Regions from separate parts of the Peribacillus sp. CSMR9 genome, predicted to be linked through region 2. Evidence: riboswitches for the same ligand, from Rfam matches in the RefSeq annotation. Region 2 holds a riboswitch; each other region holds the start of a gene.
The links. A riboswitch is a leader RNA that binds a small molecule or an ion and turns the genes downstream of it on or off. The one in region 2 is predicted to bind preQ1.

Region 1: it holds a riboswitch for preQ1, as region 2 does, so the genes downstream of both, queF (preQ(1) synthase) here and N9I19_RS16520 (VUT family protein) in region 2, are expected to answer to the same signal.
Region 3: it holds a riboswitch for preQ1, as region 2 does, so the genes downstream of both, N9I19_RS14800 (QueT transporter family protein) here and N9I19_RS16520 (VUT family protein) in region 2, are expected to answer to the same signal.

Annotation. Positions count from the first base shown of each region.
Region 1 is NZ_JAOPHO010000006.1:4,018-12,173, reverse strand. Features, by position in the region: gene N9I19_RS05845 (LytR/AlgR family response regulator transcription factor) at 1-118, opposite strand, end outside; gene N9I19_RS05840 (ATP-binding cassette domain-containing protein) at 281-1,033, shown strand; gene N9I19_RS05835 (ABC transporter permease) at 1,023-2,189, shown strand; gene N9I19_RS05830 (aspartate kinase) at 2,345-3,691, opposite strand; gene queF (preQ(1) synthase) at 3,895-4,395, opposite strand; PreQ1 riboswitch class I at 4,502-4,547, opposite strand; gene N9I19_RS05820 (DMT family transporter) at 4,676-5,533, shown strand; gene N9I19_RS05815 (BA3454 family stress response protein) at 6,060-6,194, shown strand; gene N9I19_RS05810 (YfmQ family protein) at 6,463-6,912, opposite strand; gene qoxD (cytochrome aa3 quinol oxidase subunit IV) at 7,388-7,672, opposite strand; gene qoxC (cytochrome aa3 quinol oxidase subunit III) at 7,674-8,156, opposite strand, start outside.
Region 2 is NZ_JAOPHO010000040.1:13,035-21,190, forward strand. Features, by position in the region: gene N9I19_RS16500 (alpha/beta hydrolase) at 7-753, opposite strand; gene N9I19_RS16505 (PadR family transcriptional regulator) at 1,062-1,382, shown strand; gene N9I19_RS16510 (hypothetical protein) at 1,663-1,893, shown strand; gene N9I19_RS16515 (hypothetical protein) at 1,942-2,091, opposite strand; gene N9I19_RS16520 (VUT family protein) at 2,112-2,654, opposite strand; PreQ1 riboswitch class I at 2,706-2,748, opposite strand; gene N9I19_RS16525 (SRPBCC family protein) at 3,166-3,639, shown strand; gene N9I19_RS16530 (SRPBCC family protein) at 3,688-4,128, shown strand; gene N9I19_RS16535 (HD domain-containing protein) at 4,408-5,379, opposite strand; gene N9I19_RS16540 (hypothetical protein) at 5,421-5,705, opposite strand; gene N9I19_RS16545 (TetR/AcrR family transcriptional regulator) at 5,954-6,526, shown strand; gene N9I19_RS16550 (DUF4260 domain-containing protein) at 6,580-6,927, shown strand; gene queE (7-carboxy-7-deazaguanine synthase QueE) at 6,990-7,718, opposite strand; gene queD (6-carboxytetrahydropterin synthase QueD) at 7,711-8,156, opposite strand, start outside.
Region 3 is NZ_JAOPHO010000032.1:3,015-11,170, forward strand. Features, by position in the region: gene N9I19_RS14785 (copper resistance CopC/CopD family protein) at 1-1,411, opposite strand, end outside; gene N9I19_RS14790 (PAS domain-containing sensor histidine kinase) at 2,022-3,647, opposite strand; gene N9I19_RS14795 (TVP38/TMEM64 family protein) at 3,763-4,419, opposite strand; gene N9I19_RS14800 (QueT transporter family protein) at 4,541-5,026, opposite strand; PreQ1 riboswitch class I at 5,033-5,077, opposite strand; gene N9I19_RS14805 (YbaK/EbsC family protein) at 5,237-5,758, shown strand; gene N9I19_RS14810 (hypothetical protein) at 5,974-6,786, shown strand; gene N9I19_RS14815 (DUF3892 domain-containing protein) at 6,872-7,168, opposite strand; gene adhP (alcohol dehydrogenase AdhP) at 7,444-8,156, shown strand, end outside.

The DNA.
Region 1 (8,156 bases), on a different contig from region 2:
CATAAGCATATTCAGCGGAATCCGTAGAAAAGACAAGCTCGATACCTGGTATTTGACTCACAATCCCATTCAGCTTGTCTAAATCGATCCTCCTATCATCCACAAGTCCTACCTTCATTTTCAACTCTCCTCATTTGAAATTATCTTTATTTTACCATTCCAGTATGGAAAAATGACCTTTTCGCGACAATAAATGGCATTTTTACGACAAAACTGCAGATTCCCATCTTGTTTGTTTGTATGATTAAAACAACCAAAAGAGATTACAGGAGGTTACGAAATGATTGAGATTCATGAAATCACTAAAACATTCCAAGATAAAAAAATATTCATAACTGCACTTAAACATGTTTCCCTTGATGTGAGGAAGGGCCAAATCGTAGGATTGCTTGGAGAAAACGGGGCTGGAAAAACAACCTTGCTGCGATCCATTGCTACGCTCTTGACTCCAACTGATGGATATATCAAAGTTGCCGGATTCGATACAATCGATAATCCGAATGAAATCAAGAAAAGGATCGGTGTCTTGTTCGGTGGAGAAACCGGTCTATATGATCGCTTGACCACACGTGAAAACCTTGCATACTTCTCTACCCTTTACGGGCTGAGCAAGCACGAAACGAAAGTCAGGATAGAAGAACTTGCCGTCATGTTCGGGATGAAAGATTATCTTGACCGGAAAGTTGGAGGATTCTCTAAAGGCATGAGGCAAAAAGTCGCCATTTCACGAACATTGATTCATGATCCTGATATCATACTTTTCGACGAGCCGACGACTGGGCTCGATATCACATCATCCAATGTTTTCCGACAACTTGTCCTGGAACTGAAGCAACAGGGAAAAACGATCATTTTTTCAAGCCATATCATGGAGGAAGTAACATTGCTCTGTGACTCTGTAGCAATGATGCATAAAGGGGAACTGATTTATAAAGGGAAGCTGGAATCGCTTTATATAGAAGAGAACAGCCGTGATCTAAATTATATTTTCATGTCCAAACTTGTAAGGGGGAATCAATCGTATGTTTCTTGATATGTATCTAAAAGAAATGAAGGAAGCTCTGAGAGATCGGCGTACATTGATTTTGAGCGTCTTCCTTCCTATTCTATTATTGACAGGACTAACTCTATTTTACGAGAGCACGATAACGACGAATGAAAATGAAACATATACACTTGCAGTCGATCCATCATTCAGAAAAGATGCTAAAGGCTTACTTGGAGGCTTCAACCAAATTGAAGTCAACTCGTTTAACGATCCGATAAAAGCCGTTCAAGAAGGTGAAGCCGCCGCTGCGCTTCAAGTAAGCGAAGGGTTTATGGAAAAGATAGAAAAGGGAGAACAAGTCACTTTCAATCTCCTAGGTGACACATATAGCCAAGATAGCTCTTTCACCATTTCTCAGATTGAATCTGCTTTAACACTTTTTGAAAAGCAAGTAATCCAAGAACGACTGCAGAATATAAAGGCCGACTCCAAGCTGACCAGTCCGCTGCAAGTCAACATCAAGGAAATTGGTCTCGACACCGATAATGGCGCCTCACTCAGCATTCTATCCCTCTTTTTGCCGATGATCATCACGATGGCAATCAGCACCGGGGCCTATCCGCTAGCTTCTGACTTATTTGCGGGAGAAAAAGATCGTAAAACGATGGAAGCCCTTCTTATGACTCCGGTCAGCCGCGGGAAAATCCTTGTCGCAAAGTGGCTCACGATTTCATCAATCGGGGCGCTTGCCGGTATCATCTCCATCCTTGTGGTCACCTTGGAACTCATCTTTTTCACGGAAGAGCTAAGAAAAGGATTTAATTTCGGTAACGATCTATTGCTGATCCTGCCAATCGCTTTATCGATCACTGTGTTATTTTCGATGTTCTTGGGTGCATTGCAAATGTCCGCCAGTATCATTTCAAAAACTGTAAAGGAATCACAAAACTATTTATCACCCATAACAATGCTCGTCATTTTGCCGACATTATTCTTAGGAGGCACAGGTTTACATGAGTTAACAAACAAGCACTTCCTGCTGCCGATTTTAAACATCTTCGCACTCTTTAAAGAATTGATATATGGTGTGATCGATATTCAGAATATCTTCCTTACAGCCAGCTCCCTCATCATCTCGATCATCCTCCTCTTTGTTGTCTCAAGAATATTATTCTTAAAGGACAAATGGGTACTGAACTAAACATGACGCGCTGAACCCTCAGCGCGTCTTTTATTCACTCGAATTTAATTCCCTGAAAATCACTCGTTTCCCACAATCACTGAAAACACATTTTACCAGCTTGGAACATTCATAAAAAAACCTCCCTTTTCAAGGAGGTCCCTAAACGCTCTTACTCAAAAAAACTCGTGATATAAGGCCTGAATGGCCGTCTCTTCACTGTTCCCTTTCACACCGAACATCATGCTTACTTCCGAAGAGCCTTGGTTGATCATTTCAATGTTCACCTTTGCTTCGGCCAGCGCTTTTGACGCCCTTGCCGTTGTACCGACATTATGACGCATTCCTTCACCTACAATCATGATCAAAGCAAGATCATGCTCCACATTCACCTCATCGGCATGTAGCTCTTTCTTGATTCGTGAAATGATTTTCTTCTCGGTTTCACCCTCCATCTGGTCCTGCCTTAGAATAAGTGTCACATCATCGATGCCTGATGGAATATGCTCATACGAAACTCCGTAATCTTCAAGGATATGCAGCAGTTTCCGGCCAAAACCAACTTCCCGGTTCATCAAATATTTGCTAATGTAAATACTGCAAAATCCTTTATCACTTGCAATCCCAATAACCGGCCCATTCGTATTATCCCGTGAACTTACAATGCGGGTCCCTTGTGCAGCCGGATTGTTTGTATTTTGTATATGGACTGGTATTCCCGCACGGAATGCAGGAATCAGCGCCTCATCATGAAATACCGAGAAACCGGCATAAGAAAGCTCCCGCATTTCACGATAGGTCAATTCCCTGATTCCCTTCGGATTGGAAACCACATTTGGATTCACCGCATAAACGGCATCCACGTCCGTAAAGTTCTCATACAAATCGGCTTTGACCCCATTCGCAAGAATCGAACCCGTAATATCGGAACCGCTTCTTGAGAATGTTAAAACCTCACCATCTAACGTGTATCCGAAGAACCCTGGGAATACTACGATTCCTGGCTCATCACGTAGAGCATATAACCGATCATACGATTCTGGCATCACCTGGGTAAATCCATCTTCATCCGTTACGATCAAGCCAGCCTTCTTTGGATTTATATACTGAGCCTCTACACCACGGCTTTGAAAATAACCTGCAACCAGCTTAGCATTATTATCCTCGCCACTGGCCATTAAAGCATCCAAATAGCGCTTCGGGTTAGATTGGTCTCCATGCAACAGTGCTTTTAGATTTCCATGAATCCCAGTGATGACCTCCTCGGATATATCCAGCTCTTCAGCAATGCTCGCATAGCGGGATACCACATCTTCTATCAAATGCTCTCCGTTATCCCCGCGCAGCTGCTGTTCCGCAGCCTCAATCAATAGATCCGTCACCTTTATATCATTTGAATTGCGTTTCCCTGGAGCCGAAACGACTACAATCTTCCTCTCTGGATCAGCAACTACAATTTCGAATACCTTTTTCACCTGTTCACCTGACGCAAGTGAACTTCCGCCAAACTTTGCAACTTTCATCACGACATCCCCTATTTTTGAAAATATTCTGTCAAAATTAACTCTTCCTATTATTACGTTTTTTCACGAAACAATCAAGTGTTAATTCCGTTTCAGGAGGACATTTGTGTTTTTAAAGAATACAAAATAGTGAGTTTACTGAATGAGAATAGCAAAAAACCAAAAAAAGACAACGGCATAAGCCAGTTGTCTTTTTCTAATCTTTAGCGATTATCCACCGTTTCCGGGTATAAGTCATGATTCATCAAGCGGTAATCCGCCATTTCCTCATACTTCGTACCTGGTTTACCATAATTTGTGTAAGGATCGATAGAGATTCCGCCCCTAGGTGTAAACTTGCCCCAGACTTCAATATATTTGGGATCCATCAACTCGATTAAATCATTCATGATGATGTTCATGCAGTCTTCATGGAAATCACCATGATTACGGAAGCTGAATAAATAAAGTTTCAATGACTTGCTTTCCACCATCTTCACACTTGGAATATAGCTGATGTAAATGGTTGCAAAGTCCGGCTGGCCCGTTATTGGACATAAGCTAGTGAATTCCGGGCAATTGAATTTGACGAAATAATCCCGGTTCGGATGCTTGTTATCGAATGATTCCAGAATTTCAGGCGCATAGTCAAATGTATATTTTGTCCCTTGATTCCCAAGCAGTGTGATATCTTTTTTTAATTCTTCTTCTTTTCTTCCAGACATATAAAGTCCTCCTCATCCACGTTTGTCAGGGGAGATTCATAAAATGGGCCTCTATATAACAAAAACCATATCTCCTCAAAGATATGGTTGATTCGCAAAAAAAATCAAAGCCATAGTTTTTTTAAGAGGGTGAAGCTATGAACCTCTCCCGTTTATCGGGAAATATTTTAAAATTGTCATAGTAAATATAGAAAAAAATATCTAATCTGTCAATCTACTTTTTATTTTAGTTTGATTCCTACACGTATTCGGCTTAAAATGTAGAAGAAGTTTATCCTACATGAAGGAAGAGATTAAAGCAATGTGGATTTTTGCGGCTCTTATCACCAGTTTATGTTTCGGAATCAATAACAGCATTTTTAAATGGAGTAACGGAAAGGGTTACTCAAAGGTACATATCCAATTTTTCTTTTATTTTACCGCCTTCATCATGGCACTTTTATATAGCGGATTTGTAGATGGCTTGACTACTAACTGGCCATCCATCTTGCTTGGTGGAGCCATTGGTGTACTGAACGCTAACGGTAATATCCAGATGGCAAGTGCCTTTGAAAAAGGACCGGCAAGTTTGACATCACCACTGATCGCGGCAAATGCAATATTTCCCATCCTCTGTGCTGCATTAATTTTTCATGAGCATATTTCTTCACTGCAGTGGAGCGGAATTGTCTGCATGCTGCTCGCTACCCTTGTCATTCAGTATACACCTAATGCTAAGGGCAATCATCAATATTTACCTTGGATGATGCACACATTATTCGCGATTTTCTCATTTGGTGTGCTAGGTATCTTAATGACGACATCAACCCGTCTTCATTTAAACTCCCTTGATATCCTAGTATCAATGTATGGTGGCGGAACACTTTATCTCATTTCGGCATTAGCCATCAAGAATGAGAAGATTAAGTTAATGGAAGTGAAAATTGGATCACTCGTAGGATTATTAAGCATCATAGCCTATGGATGTTATTTCTTTGCATTAAATAGTGGAATCGCCAGCATCATCTTCCCTGTCGTCAGCCTGAACTGTCTAGTTGTCGTATTCGCTGGTTGTTATTTATTCAAAGAAAAACTTAAATCCTATCAAATTGCCGGCGTACTTGCAGCATTAATCGGAATTATCTTAACTAAAATATGAATAGTTAATTTTACAAAAACAACCTGGCTGTTATGCGCCCAAAAGCCAGGTCGTCTTTATATAGCCGCAAAAAAGGGTATGGTCTAACCCCAATACACAAGCCTTGTACACATAAAAATAGGCTCTTTTCGTAAAGATTGTTGTTTTTAAAACGAAACTATTTAAGGTTGATTGGAGCGGAAGTGCGAGACTCCTGCGGGAGCAGCGGGACAGGTGAGACCCCACAGGCGTTTACGCCGAGGAGGCTCACCGCCCGCCCCGCGGAAAGCGAGCATCTGGAGGGGAAATCAACCACAACTCACTACCTGGTAAATAGCAACAAAGTATGTGAAAACAGCCTAAAAATAAATAAGGAAATGGAGTCTGTCAAAAAAAAGTGTTGACATCCCCTTCAAAATATCAGATAATTTTGAATATTAAATCCCCACACTTGCTACTTCGCAATGTTTGAAAAGTCTTCCCCCACGGGTATAAAAGAAGTAGGTACAACCACCTCATTACTGAACCAAGAAAGGAAAGATGCATAATGGTAAAAGTTACAGTAACAGTTGATTTCCAAGGAAAATCTTATCAAACTAACGTCCTTACTAAACCAGGTACTAATCAAGAAGAAATTTTACAACAAGCCCTTAATCAAGTGGAAAAACAATGGAAAGCTTAAAAAAGCAGGCATCGCTTTAGATACCTGCTTTTTTTATTACCCTTTTAGACATAATCATCAAAATTACTTTTCGCATTTCAATCCAGATTTATTGTATTTCATTTATAGTATTCTAATGAATTTTTTCTATTCAAAGAACTCCTCGATAACGATTTTCCCCTAAATCCACTTTTAATAGCTTTCCCCACATAATACCAATTCGAATGCGTGTGAACATTCAACTCTCAATCTGAATCAGAAAAAAAGAGCGACTTTGTTTATGTTCCTTTTAAACTACATCCCTTATTAATGGCATTGAACGTTCTTGAAGGCTATTGGAGAGCAGACTATACGCAACTACTTTCTTCTTGTACTGTTTAACTACATCCACGTGGTCGTTGTAAATGTACAAAAATAACCTAACATCCTTCTTGCCTTTTTTAGTATCAATGACTAATGGAGCCCCACTGTTCTCTGGATGTAAAAATAATTGTTCGTTACCCGGAAATATATGATTCTTTTTCAAAAATTTAGCTTTGTTGAAATAATTAATAACTTGAATTTTTTCTTCACCTTCCAACCGTTTTCCGTCAAAGGTTACGATGGCATTCGCGTCACTAAGTTCTGAATGCATTTCAAATTTGCTGAGAATCCAATTCACTGCATCTGTTGGAAGACAGGTAACTAATAATTTAATCAAACTTATGAGAATTGTCAAAATCAAAACCGGCAATGTCATATTCATCATCTCCGCTAAGGCATAGTTAACTACGATATCACTTATTATATCAAAAGAGCGGAGAGCTTTTCTTAGGAAATGTGTCCGTTCTATTAACGTTTAACTATTGGTGAATATAAAAACTTTATACTAACTTAATCATCTTGATCATCTAATTTCAAAAATGGATTCTTTTTGTTTACGCTAAAATTTATTTTTTAAAGATATATCCAATATCACGTTTGAATTTGAGTCTCATCAATATATCTAAATGCAAAAAGCCCACCGTACCCATTATAATGCAGGATACACAATAAATTAAGGAGATACTAAATTATTTTCCATCACAGTATTTGCCTCTCCTACCCCCTCTTCTTTCTTAACAATACAAATTTCTATGATGCAGAGAATTGAATGTATGTAATTTTACGCTCACCATAATTTGAATACAAAAAAAACTGGGCGTCATCAAGACGCCCAGTTTTGCAGGAATGGATTATTGATATCCCCAAATCATTGTTAGCATTGTACCGAAAATTGTAACCAATGCAACAAACAATCCGTAGTAAACGTTTGTGTAAATCGATGCTTTATCTTCAGACTCTCCTGCATGCATGAACATAACAAATTGAAGTGCAGCTTGCATGAAGGCTGTAACAAGTAGGATGATTAAAGCCATTTTAAGTGAGAGATCATACACTATAACTGATAGTGCAACCAAAGTCAGGACTAGTGAAAAAGCAAATCCCATAACTTGGCCCCGTGGGAATAATTCTTTCATATTACATCATTCCTTTCAGGTAGACGAAACTGAAGATGAAAATCCAGACAACGTCTAAGAAATGCCAGTAAAGAGAAAAGATGAAAGCTTTGTTTGTAGTTTCTGGAGTCATACCGCGTTTTTTAATCTGCAGAATGATGAAGGTTCCCCAGAATAAACCAAGTGTAACGTGAGCTCCATGCGTACCTAGTAACGCAAACAAACTAGATAAGAAACCACTTGTTTGAATGGTTGCTCCTTCATGTACATACTCCACGAATTCATAGATTTCGACTCCCAAAAAGCCTAAACCAAGAATAAGGGTGATAATGAAGAAACCAAGCATCGCTTTCTGTCTACCAAGTCTCATTGCATTGATTCCAAGACCAATGGTAAAACTACTGGTTAAAAGAAAAATTGTTTGAAGCATTAGGGTTGGTACTTTAAAGAGTTCGTCCCCTGTAGGACCATTTCCAGTACCATGAACTAATACAAAATAAGTGGC
Region 2 (8,156 bases):
CTCTTATTACTCCGACCAATGCAGAGTATTTAAGAACTTGTACACATCCTCATAAACCTGCTCACGTTCTTTACCTAATGTGATTATATGGCCAGAGTTTTCATACCATATCAAGTGTTTATGCTGCGTATCGACTTCATTGAAAATCGCTGTAGCACTGTTCGTATAGTCGGGATCATCCAAACGCCCTTGTAAAACAAGAGTTGGTGATGTGATTAAATCTAAATCTTCACCCGTCTCATTTATTATATTCACCATATCATTCAGCGAAGTCATAGGGTCTTCTTCCAACAGCTTCACTTCGGCAGCAATTTGGTCTGCATCTTTGCCTTCAAACTTCTTATAGGCCTGTGCATAATTGAGCAAGCGTTTTTTTTGTCGATCGCTACTTTTCCCTTGTGTCGGTGCACACATTGCAACTACCCCTGTTACAGGAAGTTCAATTCCTACTTTTAATGAGAACAATCCTCCTAAAGAAATTCCTGCAACAGCAATTTCCTCGTAGCCTTCATCTTTAAGGAATTGATAACCTTCCACTACATCTTTCCACCATTCCTTTGGACTTGTTTTAGCAAGTTCCTCGGCTGATACGCCATGCCCACTATAAAGGGGTCCGTGGCAAGTATAGTCGCGATCATTCAGGTATTTCCCTAATTTCTTCATGTCTCCTGTACTTCCGGTAAACCCGTGAAGTAAAAGAACAGCTCTTTTTCCACCTCTGTATGTGAATGACTCAGGTGCTTTCACTTTCATCTATCTAGGACCTTCTTTCTGCTCTTGTTGATAAATAGAATCTAAATGATTTTTAAAAAAAAATCAATTAATACCCCTTGAGTGGGATTTCTTCTATCCTATTCCGTATTTTCATTCAAACAGTTAAATCATGTATTTATTATCCTTACCACACTCTTTACAACTCATCCGTTCCGAAGCACATTTTACTATGATTGATTTTATTTAGCAATCGTCATTTAACCATTTTTTTTAAGAAAAGTAAAATGCACCTTGTAATACGATGTACAAGGTATTACACTTTAAAAATGAAAAAGGAGGAGATTGTATTGGATAAAGAATTAATGAAGGGAAGCATTGACCTCCTTTTGCTTTCACTTCTTTCACAAAAAGAGCTGTATGGCTATGAAATGACGAAGATTCTTAAGCAAATGAGCGAGGGGCAATACGAAATCAGTGAAGGCACCCTCTACCCAGCCCTTAAACGGTTAGAAACCAAAAAATTCATAAAAGGCCATTGGAAAGAGTCTGAGTCAGGTCGCAGGAAATATTATCATGTCACAGAAACCGGGCAAACCGAACTTGAACGGAAACGGAAATGCTTCTTCTTCCTGGAAAAATTAGTTCAGAAAAGCGCAGAGCAATTCTGACCTAAAAAACAAGATAAAAAACTTCCTGCACCCATTATTAAAACGTCCAGGAAGATTTTTTTGCTATTTACTCGTGAATTTGGCTTATTTACTCGTGAGTTTCACACATTTACTCGTGAGTTTGGACTATTTACTCGTGAGTTTCGCACGTTTACTCGTGAATTCATGCTACACTCCTGGTTTCGCACATTTACTCGTGAATTCCGCACGTTTACTCGTGAATTCCGCACATTTACTTGTGAATTTTGCACATTTACTCGTGAATTCCGCACGTTTACTCATGAATTTATGCTACACTCTTGATTTCGCGCTGTTTATTCGTGGGTTCGGCTTATTTACTCGTGAGTTTCGCACATTTACTCGTGAGTTTCGCACATTTACTCGTGAGTTTTGCACGTTTACTCGTGAGTTTGGACTATTTACTCGTGAATTCCGCACGTTTACTCGTGAGTTTCGCACATTTACTCGTGAGTTTCGCCCGTTTACTCGTGAATTCATGCTACACTCTTGATTTCGCGCTGTTTACTCGTGGGTTACTCCAGTCACGCAAAAAAAGGACCTAATTTGGCCCTTTTTTGTCTATTCCTTTATGTTTCCGATAATTGGCGCAGGAGAGCTTCATACATTCCCCCTGGACATGCGGACCATATTTTTCGCGAAAGGCCTCGAGGCAATAGCATTTATCTTCTTCCTTTTTGGTTCCATCCATCGGTGCATCCCTCCTAGAATTCAACCGGAGACTACGCGCTTTTCCAGTCTTACGTTGATTCGTCCCAACAGTACGGCACCGATTGACTGAATGACTGTTTTAACGATGATTTGGCCGATAATCGCAGCGGGTACGGCTTCCCATGGCAATATATTGGCACCTAGTGGACTTAGGCCAATCACGACAAATATCACAGAATCGAAAAACCCTCCAACGATCCCGCTGTAAAACACCCTCCAACTCATCGGGAGCTTTAACCGGGTATAAATTTCCGTATCCGCTGTTTCTGCCACCACGAACGATAATGCGGAAGCAAATACAATCAATAACGTATCTCCTAATAAAAATGAAACACATGCAGATAAAATAAGTGCGGTAACTATACACATATAGGTTTTCGCACGGCCGAATTTATTCTGGACCAGATCTCGAAAGATGAAGGTTCCTCCGATGAGCAATGTACCCATCGGAATGATGAACATGCCCAAATGTAATGGATCAAAAGCTGCTGTAACCACATTCGCCGTGACGATGGATACTAAATAAAATAGAATTCTTAACATTTAATTCATTCTCCTTATACAGAAAAAACAGCACCCTAAGAAAGAGCACTGTTCCCCTTAGTTTTTTTGAGAGGGTAGCTAGAACCTCTTCCGCCGGAGCGGATTATCATTTCCTTATTTATCGTAGCTTGAAAACGGTTGGAAATCAAGAAGTTTCCATATGGCCTGATCCTAAATGTATTCAAGCTTATATCCTTTCAATAATCGCCTTCTTGATTTCGTTTTAGTCACTGGGAATGGTGCGAATCCACGGATTTCATTTGCAGACTCGATAAGCCAATATCCGCTTTGCCAAAGCTTAACACTTAGCAAATGTTCCTTTGATGCCAAAGGGTTTTTAAGACTTTTGCCGATTCCTGTCGCAGAAAACTGCTTGGCCGGCTGGATATAAAAAGCAGACAATCATTGATAGAGCTATGATATGATTTTGATATTGCAACCCTTATTGTTTTTATTTGGCACGGACTTGATAAGGAATGCTAGAAGATAAACGCGAGGAGGAAAAAGAATAATGAAAAAACCAACGTTTGTCTATCCTATTTATATCGCAACCACACCAGAGAAGCTTTGGGAAGCCCTAACGAGTGGCGAATTCACAAAAAAATATCACTTTGGATGTCAAATCAAGTCATCCTTTCAAGAAGGCGCAGCCGTTACATATTTGCTGGAAGATGGACGAATCACTGATCATGGAAATGTACTTAAGTGTGAGCCGCTGCAACTGCTCTCTTTTACATGGAACACGACAGGAGACGAAACACCCCGCGAGGATCCTACTCGGGTCACTTTTCAACTGCAGCCAATAGATGAATCTACTGTGAAGTTAACACTTACGCATGAAGAGCTATTGGAGACCGATTTCGTATATGGTGACAATACCTTTAAGGGCATAAATAATGGATGGCCAGCTATTCTATGTAACCTGAAGAGCTTGCTTGAAACTGGACGGACCTTGCCGCCAATATATGTAGATCGGGTTAATTAGGTGTTAGTGGGAACTTATTTAAACATATCGAAAGAGAGCTGATATAGTATGGATACTCAAATAACTACGAAATTTAAAATAGGCAAGCCAACTAATAAGGTGTTTGAAGCCATAGTAAACCCTGAAAAAATCGGGAATTTTTGGTTCTCATCGAGTTCTGAAAGATGGGAGCAAGGCAGGACGCTTACATTGAGATATAACGAATACGATGCTGAAGTGGTTATACATGTATTAGAAGTCGAGGAAAATAGGAAAATCGAGTATTCGTGGGGAGGCAACGCCCAAGAAACGGTCGTAACAATTATATTAAAAGAGCTGGATAATACAAGTTCAATTATTGAAGTAAACGAATCCGGTTTGAAGGAAGACGTCCCTGAAATAATAAAAAAAATGATAGGACAAAAAGAGGGGTGGGTATATACTTTAACCTGTTTAAAGGGTTATTTAGAAAGTGGTGTTACTAATTTGAGAGCGTCATTAATTTTTTAAGGTGCTGGTTCAGCGAAAAAGATCTCCAAAACCGGCAGTTGGGCATGCCGCCTGCCAGAACAATAACACTGACAATATTTAACTATGTTGTACCTGTTAAGCCTTTACGATTTAATGGTGTTCGAATATCGATAAAATGCCACCACTCGAATATCAAGTTAAAAGAAAGCGGCTTACAAGTGGTCGATAGTCTATATAAATTTACGGGTAATGTTTCCGAAAAAAACTCAAGGATGGATTCCGTGAGTTTTTCACTTTCTGTTTGGTTTGACGCGAAATTCAATAGGAAATCACCTTTAGATACATGCCCTTCGAAGCTTTTTCATAGGCTTCAATTCCCATGTTCTTCACTTTTTCGGATAAACTGGATGCTCTCACCACTTGGGTTCCTTGAATAATGGAAGGATCCATCAGGCGCACTTTATTTTTCCGATGTAAATCATAGTCCAATTGATCTTCTTTCACCTTCACGTTACAATGGATCCTTTTTAACAGATTTTGCACTTCATCGTCTTCAGTGGAGCTTAACAAGGATATGACTTCTTCATCTGTACCAAGTAAGTCATCAAGGCTGATCAGGTTTTTAGCCAAAGCCAATTTTAACGTCTTTGCCAAGATATCATAGCCATATATATTAAGTGGGTTCATGAAAAAATCAATAACTTCACTGTAATACGTTTTCACAAACCATTCCGCCGAATCAATATTATCCAGATACATTCTTCCATTTACTATGATTACATGATCAAGAAAGTCATGAACGGATTCAAGTGTGATATATCCATACTGATGCATATCCCGGAGAGTATAATCCACCCGATCGGCACATAACCCAGGTGCTGGCCGTTCAAGCATTTCCCATTTTGATTGAACAATATTTTTACAATCATATCCATATTTCTTCAATATAAATGGGATTTCAGATTCCATAATGACATGATCATATATCTTTACATGATAATCTTCATCCATACAATCCAGAACGAAATCTATAACATGTGAGAATGCAGTATGGGATACGTCATGCAGTAAGCCCGCGATTTGTTCCTCTAATGAACCGCCAAACGCCTTTATTAACAACATCACACCAATTGAATGGTCAAATCGTGTGACATCCCACTTCTCATTAACTAAATAACTTGCCCCACCCTGATGTATTCCCTTCAATCTTTGGACCGGTTTGCTTACTATCAGCTCTTCCAGAACTCCCTCTACAATGTGTTTCCCATAGATACTATCCGAAACTAGCAATAACTGCCTCCTCCCCCATTAGTCATTACAGTTAGGTGATTTCACTGATTTTCTTCTGTAAAAATTATTTCCCCCTTTTCACCTTGCTCATATTGCTTTTTTGCCAATTTTTCCAATTCCTTTTCATCATTCAAATCGATATCAGGTAGATTGCCCTCAGCCTCATCCCCAATGAGTATCACTTCATTTGTTATTACTCGATTTGCTGGATACACCATTATAATGTCTTCCATAGGTTTTGTTTTATTATTAAAAGGTTTATTGAATAAAAAACAGCCGGTAAATACTATGAATATTGTAGACAAAATAACTAATTTCCTTTTCATCTATTCATCCCTTCCAACGGGCTTGAGTTTCCTCCATTTTACCATAAAAGTATATTATTAGTTAATAGTGAATGCTATAATTTCACCATTTACTATGTTTGACGTTATAGTTAAATTCTAGTTACATTTAATGGTAAATCCTCACTTAAAACAGCCATTTAGCAAAATGTCTAATCTTTGATATTTGTAAATCAGTACGGTATCATTCCATTTAACCAGTGGTCAATAAACAAGGGGGGGGGGATGGAATGATGTCGCCAAGGAAATCGGCAGGTAAAGAATTATCCAGGGAAATGGTATTGACTGAAGCTAGAAACCTTTTTGCAACCTTAGGGTATTCGAACGTCTCAATGAGACAATTGGCTAAATCATTGGATTGCAGCCATGGAGCCATTTATTATCACTTTAAAAATAAGGCAGAAATATATTACAGTTTGGTGAAAACGGATTTTTCCGTTTTAAATCATTTAATCGATGATATCATCATGTCGGAAAATGACCCTTCTCAAAAAATCGAAAAGATTTTATTATGCTTCATTGAGTTTGGTTTAACACAACAGAATCATTATTCCATCATGTTTTTATCCAAGGAAAAAGAAATTCAGCAGTTGCTTCAATTCGATTCTAATAAAACCTATGAAAAGCTAATCCAATCCTTGACAGAATTAACCGACAACAAACTGAATCCTGCATCCATATGGTCCATTTTCCTTTCTCTTCACGGATTCATAACTTTTTATATCAATTCTGAACTATCCTATCCAGATGTAAAAGGTTTAGCTTATTTTCACGTGAAAAATATCATCAAGAACATTGTTTGATTTTTCACTAAAATTATTGACCAATGGTTAATTAAATTTTGGGAGGTTGGAAAATGGTAAAGAAATTCCTTCATATCGAAGGACTCATGGTCCTTTTAGCGATGATTTACATCTATTCGTTATATGAATTCAGCTGGTGGATTTTCCTTTTATTTATTTTATCGCCTGATGTTTCCATGTTGGCCTATCTGATTGATGATCGAGTTGGAGCAAAGGTTTATAACCTATTTCACACTTATACCCTGTCCATTTTCATGATTTTGCTAGCCATTTTTCTAAAGTCTGATGCGCTTATGATGATCGGGTCAATTTGGACCGCACATATTGGAATGGATCGGTTATTTGGGTATGGCCTTAAATACACATCATCCTTCAAAGCTACTCACCTTCAAAAGGTATAGGTAGCTTTCCATATGTAAAAGGCAGTGTGATTACGCATCACACCGCCTTCTGTCTCTGATCTTTACACGCCTCGCTTGTTGCCCCATATATAGGTATGAAGCTGTGGCAGCACTTTCACATCATTCAATTCATCATCGGCTATCACTTTATCAATTAGCTCCTCGTATTTCCTCAAAAGCCCGCTGATCAATTGACGATCATCCGCCGTACTGCTGTCGTCATTGCCGACCTGCAGATAAAAAGGAATATCGGGGTAGCGGCCATGTACATTTTTAGCATATTGATAATCCTCTTCGTTAAAGACGACTATCTTCAATGAGACATGGTTTTCAGGGTTTCGATTGGCAATGTTCGATATGATTTGGTCGAGCACCGTAAAGTCCGTGTTCATTTTTGAACTCGGCGGCTTAGGAGAAATAGTCAATTCATCAATATCGAGAAACCAATCCTGCCATCTGCTCCCTTGTGTTTCGACACCTATTTTCATTTTATTTTCATGTAGGATCGCTACCAGGCTGTTTAAGTTTTTCAGCAGTGCCGGGTTTCCGCCTGATATCGTCACGAAGGAAAAACCGGCACCCCCAATCCGCTTCAGCTCATCCCATATTTCCTCGGCAGTCATTTGGACGGTATCTTCCTTACCGGTGCCATCCCAAGTAAATGCGGAATCACACCAGGCACATGAATAATCGCAGCCAGCCGTCCGAACGAACATGGTTTTTTGGCCAATGACCATTCCCTCACCTTGGATGGTCGGTCCGAAGATTTCCATAACCGGGAGTTTACTCACTTTCCATCCACTCCCGTCTGGCTTCGGCATAGCTTGTCGGCGTTTCGTATAGTCGAACGAATTCGACCCTAGCACCCTCATATTCCTTTAATGAAAGGGCTTCGGCCATTTTTTCATAAATCCAGACAACCATATTTTCAGCCGTAGTGTTCATGAGCGGCAAGGTTTCATTCAAATAACGATGATCAAGGTGGATTTCGATTTCATTTTTCCATATATCCTTGATGTCCCCGAAATCTATCATCAAACCGCGTGAATCCGTATACCCGCTCAATCCGAAAATGACCTTATACGTATGGCCATGCAAGTTCTTGCATTTTCCTTCATAGTCATGTAGATGGTGTGCTGCGTCAAAGGTAAATTCCTTACTGACCATGACCCTTTTAGTTGTATATTTCAATTGGCTGCGCTGAATATCTTGATCTATTTTTTGGAGTT
Region 3 (8,156 bases), on a different contig from region 2:
TGCCTCCATTGGATAGATCTACTTGAATCAGGTTATCCCCGACTTTATTCGGAGTCACCATTAATGTGACCTCATTATTTTCGTCAGTCAGTAACGTTTTCTCTATTGGACCGGGAGAAGACATGGCAGTTTGGACATTTGTCAATAGAGCCGCAACAATGAGTACGACGATTCCTAAACCAAACTCCATTCCCACACTATAACCAAGTTTTTTAACCCGCTTTTTCCCCCTGAAATAATGAAAGGCCCCTAAAACGATCATGACTAACATGAGACCAATTTTCGCAAGTAACAATTGTCCATATGTTGTATTTATCAATGAATGGATAGTCGGTACATGCTGTAAACTGCTATAGATCCCGCTAATGATCAGTATGATTACAAACAGAAACGACCATCTGGAAAACCTTTGAATGATTGACCAGTAAAAGGTTTTCTTATCGTCTGCCTGCCGATTAGCAAGTCCAGGCAAAATAACCAATAAGGCCAAAAGGCCGCCAAGCCATAAAGCCATGGACAATAAGTGGAGGAAATCCATCAAAACGGCCAGAACCTGATTAGGAACAGCTGCCGTATGTCCAGTTAAAGCCTTACAAACCATCAAGATTGCTATTATGATGAAAGAAAGGAAGGGTAATGATTTAATCAGTGTGTTCTCGAGCATGAAATAAATAACTAAAAACAGAAGGAGCAACAATAGAATTTCTATGATCCAGATGGTACCGAAGCTTGTAGCATTCAATACTTCTTTTATAAAAGTCCCATTAAACGCATCCGCCCAACCTACACCAGCGTCAATCGTCACTTTTAAAGGCAGACTGCAGAAGATGGAAAATGCTAGACCTGCATATGAAAGCCAAAGGTATAGACGAGCCCTGCTGCTGGCTTCAAAAAGACGAGAACCCTTCATTAAAGATAATTGGAAAAAAAGGATTCCGGTAAGGGCCGCGAAGCATATGTATTGAAGACTTTGCAGGAAAACGGTGATGGAATCCGGAAAACCTGCGTTCACTTTGGAAATTTCTTGATTTGGTAGGACCGTTGAATCTCCAAATTGAAAGGGGATTGTCCCTTCAATGGGATGGCCATCGCTGGAAACCACTCTCCATTTTATGTAGTAAATCCCTTCATCAATAGTGCCTTTCCACTTAGCTTCCAGTACTTTTTCACTTTGTTCCGAGATTGCACTATCTTGAATTTGAATTTTGTCCCCATCTTGGCTGAATACCTCAAGCGAATGGAAAGCTGGTTGTATATTCTCACTGAATTGAATGCTGATCTTTTCAGGAAGAGTATCCATCACTTCATTCGGGCTAGGATTAGAGCTTATTACTGTAGCATGACCAGAAGCCATTGCCGGGTATAAAAGCAAACTGAATAGGCTGACTACCAGCCATAAATAATTCTTCATCTTGGTGTGCCATCATCCTTTCATCAGATTATGTAAGCTTATTATAAAAGGAAAATGTGAAAAAACAGTGAAAATAAATTAGTTATCTAAAGGCAGTTTGAGAGGTTCACTAAAAAAGTGATAACAATAAGGTTAGATTTGCCTAGCTTCCACCATTATAGCCAATAAAACATCGGATGGGAAATATTGGTGGTAATTCCCTTGCGTAAAAATCAATAGGCCTGTGGCGCAAACCCGATTAAGAAGTAATTTTCAAGGATAAAGCAAAGACGGCTATTTCAGTTACAGTTTCAAAGGATCGGGAGCGACGTAGTCCTTGTTTTTCTGAAAGGATATGGATGTGGAAAAGGATAAGGAAGAGACCGTGGATGATGTCAAAAAAAGAGGCGGTAATTGAGGCAACGCAAATGGGTACAGCTGGCAAAACAGAGACCGTTACATCCAATAACGCAGGAGGGCAAAGGATACTTAAAGGGGAACCAACCTGATGAGGCTGTGTCATTCTTGAGGGAAATCAAGGATTTCTTTACCTCCCTATTTTAATTTTATCAAGTATGGTTCCGAAACCTGCAAAAAAGGACAAGATAAAGGCTTGTCCTCCGATTTATACTTATATGGGCAAAATGATTTGGACCTCGGTTCCATGGTTTAGTTCGCTGTTAAAACGGACCTTCCCCCGGTGCGCTTCAATGATTCGGCAACTGACTGTCAATCCCAACCCTGTTCCTTTTTCTTTAGAAGAATAGAAAGGTTCACCAAGATGCTTTAACCGTTTTTTTTCTATTCCGCTTCCATTATCTTTGATGGTAATGGAAAGGTTATTGTCCATGCGCTCGAAATCAATCAAAATGTGATCGGCGGATGCCTCCATTGAATTCTTGAGCATGTTTATGAATACTTGTTTTAATTGGTTTGCCTCACATAACAGAAGCGGTATTTCGTTTTTAACAGATATTGATATTTGGGTGGGGTACGAGTCCGCCTCTGGTTTCAACAATGTTTTGACATCATTCATCAGTTCGATGATTTGATGTTTGCTGAATGGAAGTTCCTGTGGTTTTGCCAGAACGAGTAACTCACTTACAATTAGATTGATCCGGTCCAATTCACTTAACATTATCGTGTAGTATTGTTCATAGGGATGGTCGCTCTTTTTAAGCAGCTGGACGAAGCCCTTTAAAGAAGTCAACGGGTTTCGTACTTCGTGGGCTACACTTGCGGCTAGCTCGCCAACTATCGACAATTTTTCGGTTCTTCTCAAGCGTGCTTCAGTTTCTCGAATTTGAGTGACCTCTTTAGCATAAGTGATGATCCCGACCAAATCTTCGCCAACCATCATTGGGACAAACGTACATGAAAGTAAGATGGACTTCCCGTACTTCGTTATGAATTCTATATCTTTCCCTTTTTTGATCCCCTTATGGTTTTCCATGACATATTGGCAAGATGTACGGATTAAATCCGCATCTTCTGCTGAAAATTTCAAATTAATGAATGAGGCACCATGTATTTCTTCTTTTTGAAAGCCTGTTACCGTTTCAAACCTTGGATTTACGGTCGTGATCAATCCGTTTAAATCAAGCATCAGCATCGGATAAGGATTGTGTTCAAACAATGATTTATAGCGTTGTTCACTATCGAATAATTGTTTCTCCGCGACAACCCTTTCAGAAATATCCCTGCCAATGACGACTAAGCCTTTTCGTGAACCATCCTCATGGAACAGAGGAACTTTGATTGTATCAAAGGTCTTGTGATTGCCGTCGGGAAGAGGGATGATTTCCTCACATCTTGTGATTTCCCCTTTTACCCACGTTTCTTCATCGGAACCTTCACAGTATATCAACGCCTCTTTATAAAATTCGGAGTATTCTGCGAGTTCGCTGTCTTTTTTTCCTTTATAGTCTACATGCTCCAATTGAAATAATTGCAGCCCGAAGGCATTGGATTCAAGCCATCGGCCATCACCATCCTTGAAGTTAACGAAATCCACCATTGAATTGATGAGGGTACGCCGACGTTGTTCCGCTTCTTTTAATTGTTTGAATTCTTCCCTTTTAGCTAAGTAAAGGTATAAGATCAAGCCTATAGATAAAAGGAAAAAAATTCCTTCCGCTCTTTGAAGTTGAATGAAGAACTCTTTGTTATGGATATTTGTAGTTAAAAAATAGTCGAACACGACTAGTGTAAGAATCCCGGATAGGATATAAATTGCTAAAATGGAGCGTTTGGACATGGAGATTCTCCCTGATTTTAAGACATTTCAAAGGTAAAATTACATACACATTTTAACAAACTATCGGAAAAAAATATATGCAGAATCCTAAATAAAAAAACAGGGGCCAATGCGGTCACCTGTTTTTTCTGAATAAGGATAATTTCTTTTTCTTTTTTGCACGCTTATAGATAATGAAAAATAGTAAGAAAAGGAGTGCAAGTGCAGCTAGCGTATATTGGTTCATTTCAACGGATAGGAGTCCATATGGGATTAGAGATAGGAAGAAAAAGTATATAAGGTTGCCTAGTGCCGTCGCAAATAAAAAATCCTTGAAAGTGACGGTGCTGACTCCAGCTGCCAAGTTAATTAAACTTGTTGGGATAAGCGGGAAAATCCTGCCGGTAAAAACGTACATGAAACCATGCTCTACAACAGTTTCTTGCCACTTTTTGCCCATCTTCTTTAAAAGAAGTTCCTGAAACCAGTTTCTTGCTGCATAAAAAATAAACCCTGACGCAACAACACTTGTAAACCAACTCCATAGGTAGCCATATATGAATCCGAATATCGTGACATTGATAGTCAGGAGCAATATTAAGGGGATGATTGTAAATGAATTTTGGACAAACATCAATACGAATGTCACAATAAATGTAAGCAATAAGTTTTCCATCAATATGCCAATAACTGAATCCAAGTCACTTTTCCAAATCAAAGTAAATAATTCTGCATTTGAAAAAATAAATAATGCCATTACCAATAGACCGGTTAAAGTCAGGACTTTTTTCAAAGGGTCACCACCATTCTGACTAATAGTTTATCATTTTCAAGTTCATTGGTGAAAAAAGAGCTGTCGCATGATGCAGACAGCTCTGTTTACATTATAGTGGGTTAACGACGCGAAGATTCCTTTATAGCCACTTTTCAAACTGAATTCTTTTGTTCATTCCATAAATAATTGGCGCACCAATCAAGAGGACAACGAACTCACCAACAGCCGTGGTCATCCAGCTTAACCAGAATGGTAAGCCAAAGGCAAGGTTCAGTTCAATTGCAATTAAGAACATTGTGAATGTGAAAAAGATAATCGTGGCGATCATTCGTCCTTTAATGCTTTTTATGAACCGAGATACAAAAATGACAAGCAATAAGGCGAGTACGGATTGCCCTACCCCGAAAATCAAATCAAATGGCACCATCGGCGAAAAAAGCAGATTAGATATGAAGACGCCGCCCACGATACCGTAGATATACTTTTTATTGAATACAATCAGATGATTCAACATTTCCGGTACACGAAATTGGAACATCTCAAAAGCAATTGGTTTAAACACCAATGAGACCGCCACATACAAGGCAGCCAATAACCCGTTTATCACGAGTGTACGAACATTCATTTTACTCTCTCCCTAGTTTTTTATCGTGGGATGGTTACGAACCACGTTAAGGCTTTTGCCCGAAGATTAATAGTATCTCATGTAAGCTTGTTTGGTCAATTTGTAAAGAATGGTTGTATTTATAAGGCAGGGGAAGTCCAAAAGGATTTTGATTTATTGTAATGAAGGATGATATTATTTTTGTATGAACTTCAAAGGAGTGAAAATTATATGTGTATCGAGAGTGTCAAAAGCCATTTTAAACAATGGGACCGGGAAGGCGGTGTAATGGAGTTCGAAACATCGAGTGCTACGGTGATTGAGGCAGCAGTTACCATCGGCGTTATCCCAGCACGGATCGCTAAGACTCTTTCCTTTAGGGGGGAAGGTGAACATGCTATTTTGGTTGTAGCGGCAGGGGACGCAAAAGTGGATAATAAGAAATTTCGTCAGGTGTTCGGATTCAAGGCACGAATGTTATCACCTGAGGAAGTGCTCGAACAAACAGGCCATGCCATCGGAGGAGTTTGCCCATTTGGACTTGCAAACGATCTAGATGTTTTTCTTGATGTATCAATGAAGCGCTTTGAGTCATTGTTCCCGGCATGCGGCAGTACGAACTCTGCAATAGAACTTACACTCGCTGAATTATTTGAATATTCAGGAGCAAAGGGTTGGGTGGATGTTTGTAAGGCTTGGGAAGGAGAGGGGAATGAGGAAACGGCGGTAGGCAATGCTGTTGATGGCATTTGATTTATGGTGCCAAAAAGATCCAGATGAATGGGATTGAGTCCACTTGGGTGGACTTTATTTATTGATGACATGGACATTTTATTATTCAGTTAGCGGTTAAAGCCTTATAAACTTGTTCGAATGCGATTGCTCCAAAACTTTTGAAGAGGCAATCGCTCTTAAAGCGGTTCGTGATTGGTAAAACGTGCAGAAAGTTCATAAGCGGAGGATGAAAGATGTTAATTGGAAGCCATGGAAAAAGCAATAGCAGCTATCTTAGTCTTAAAACTCTTTATGAAGAAAATATCACGGTAAAGAGCATAGCCCAGGAGCTTGAGTTTTGCCATAAAAACGATCTGGCGCTGGATATCCAGAAAGCTCTGGAAAAAAAGAATTTTGATATATTGGCAGTGCAAGATCAAGGAGAAATCATCGGATATATAGATAGGGAAGAACTAGGTGAAGGGAGCGTTTCGGAATATTTAAGAAATTTTTCACCAAGGGAAATGGTTTCGGATTCAACCCCTTTGATCCAGCTTCTCCATATTTTTAAGAATAAAACAAGGGTGTTCGTATTGGAGAATAATTTAATTAAAAAGTTGATCACCCATGCCGACCTTCAAAAGCCTCCAATCAGGATGCTCATATTCGGATATATTACCTTATTGGAAATGAGGATGAGCGATATCATCATGGATAGATTTGGCGATGGCACCTGGCATCCAATGATCAGCGAAGACCGTTTAGAAAAAGCAACCGAATTATATAGGAGGAGAATCGATAAAAATGAAGATATCAATTTAATAGAGTGCCTGCAAATCAGTGATAAATTCGACATCATACATAAGGATAAACAACTGAGGTGTTTCTTCCAAATCCCTTCAAAAAGTAAAGGGAAAAAGGATGCAAGTGCCATCCGGAAATTACGTGATAAGATTTCCCATGCTAATGAACTGGGTCTGGACATGTCGTGGATGGAAATCATTGAGGTTGTCGAGTCCTGCGGCCAACTGCTCGAAATCTCTGAATCCTATCAGTATGAAAAATAAGGATCCGGCTATCATGCTGGTTCTTTTTTATCGTTTAGATCCAGACAGAAAAAAACTGCCCATATCAGGCAGTTTCCCCGTAAACTCAAAACTCCGGTAGTTGATCCAGGTTATTTTCTTTTATCCCATCGGGCTCACTCCGCAATATGTCACGGCCATATTTATGAAAGACGTCAACATTGGCCAGGTTGCCTGCTTTGGCTTCCGAAAGGGCAGTGGGGTAGTCGAGCTCGCGGCCGGAGTCCGTCTTGATGGCGATAATATTGTCCTCTTCATTTTTCCTTACGGCGATGATTTCTTCTTTTCCAGCTGAATCAAGTTGGTTTGCTTGCGGTGTTCCTTGCTGTTTATAGGATTCATAGGCTTTTTCAAATTGGTCCATGTTTTAGACACCTCCTATTTATAGGGTGAGCTATTTGGTCTGCAATATACAAACCGGATTTCGTCCGACTCGAGCCGTTAATTCGTCCAGAAGTGCCGACTTTTCGGCACTTTTTTTTAGTGAATGCTGTTGTCTTGGCCTTTTGAAGTGGCATGGCACTTGCATCTTGTATGTGTGGTAGTAAAAAAAATATCCACTTAATTAAGGGAGGAATATGAATCATGAATGTAAAACAAGGGGAAAGCACTTTCAATGCAAAACAACAGATTAGGACAATGAAGGCAGCAGTCGTCAATGAATTTAACCAAGAACTTGAGATTAAAGAAGTACCCATCCCAGACTTGGTTTATGGTGAGATATTAGTGAAAATTAAAGCATGTGGCGTGTGTCATACCGATTTACATGCGGTACATGGCGATTGGCCAGTTAAACCTAAACTTCCGCTTATCCCTGGACATGAGGGTGTAGGCATTATAGAAAAGGTGGCAGAAGGCGTAACTTCCTTGAAAGTAGGTGACCGTGTTGGGATCCCATGGCTTTACTCGGCCTGTGGCGATTGTGAGTATTGTCTGACTGGAAGGGAGACGCTTTGCTTGGATCAACTGAATGCAGGCTATTCCGTGGACGGGGGATATGCGGAATACTGCAAAGCACCTGCCAAATATGTGGTGAAGGTTCCTGAAGGGCTAGACTTTGCGGAAGTTTCACCGATTTTCTGTGCGGGTGTAACGACTTATAAAGCACTTAAAGTATCAGAAGCGAAACCTGGTGATTGGGTAGCGATCTATGGAATTGGCGGATTGGGACATGTTGCCCTTCAATATGCGAAAGCGATGGGCTTTAATGTCATTGCTGTCGATATTCAAGATGATAAGCTTGATCTGGCAACGGAGCTGGGGGCGGATTTCACTGTTAATGGGCTTAAGACTGATCCTGTACAAGCCATAAAGGATAAAGTTGGTGGTGTGCAGGCAGCCATTTCTGTAGC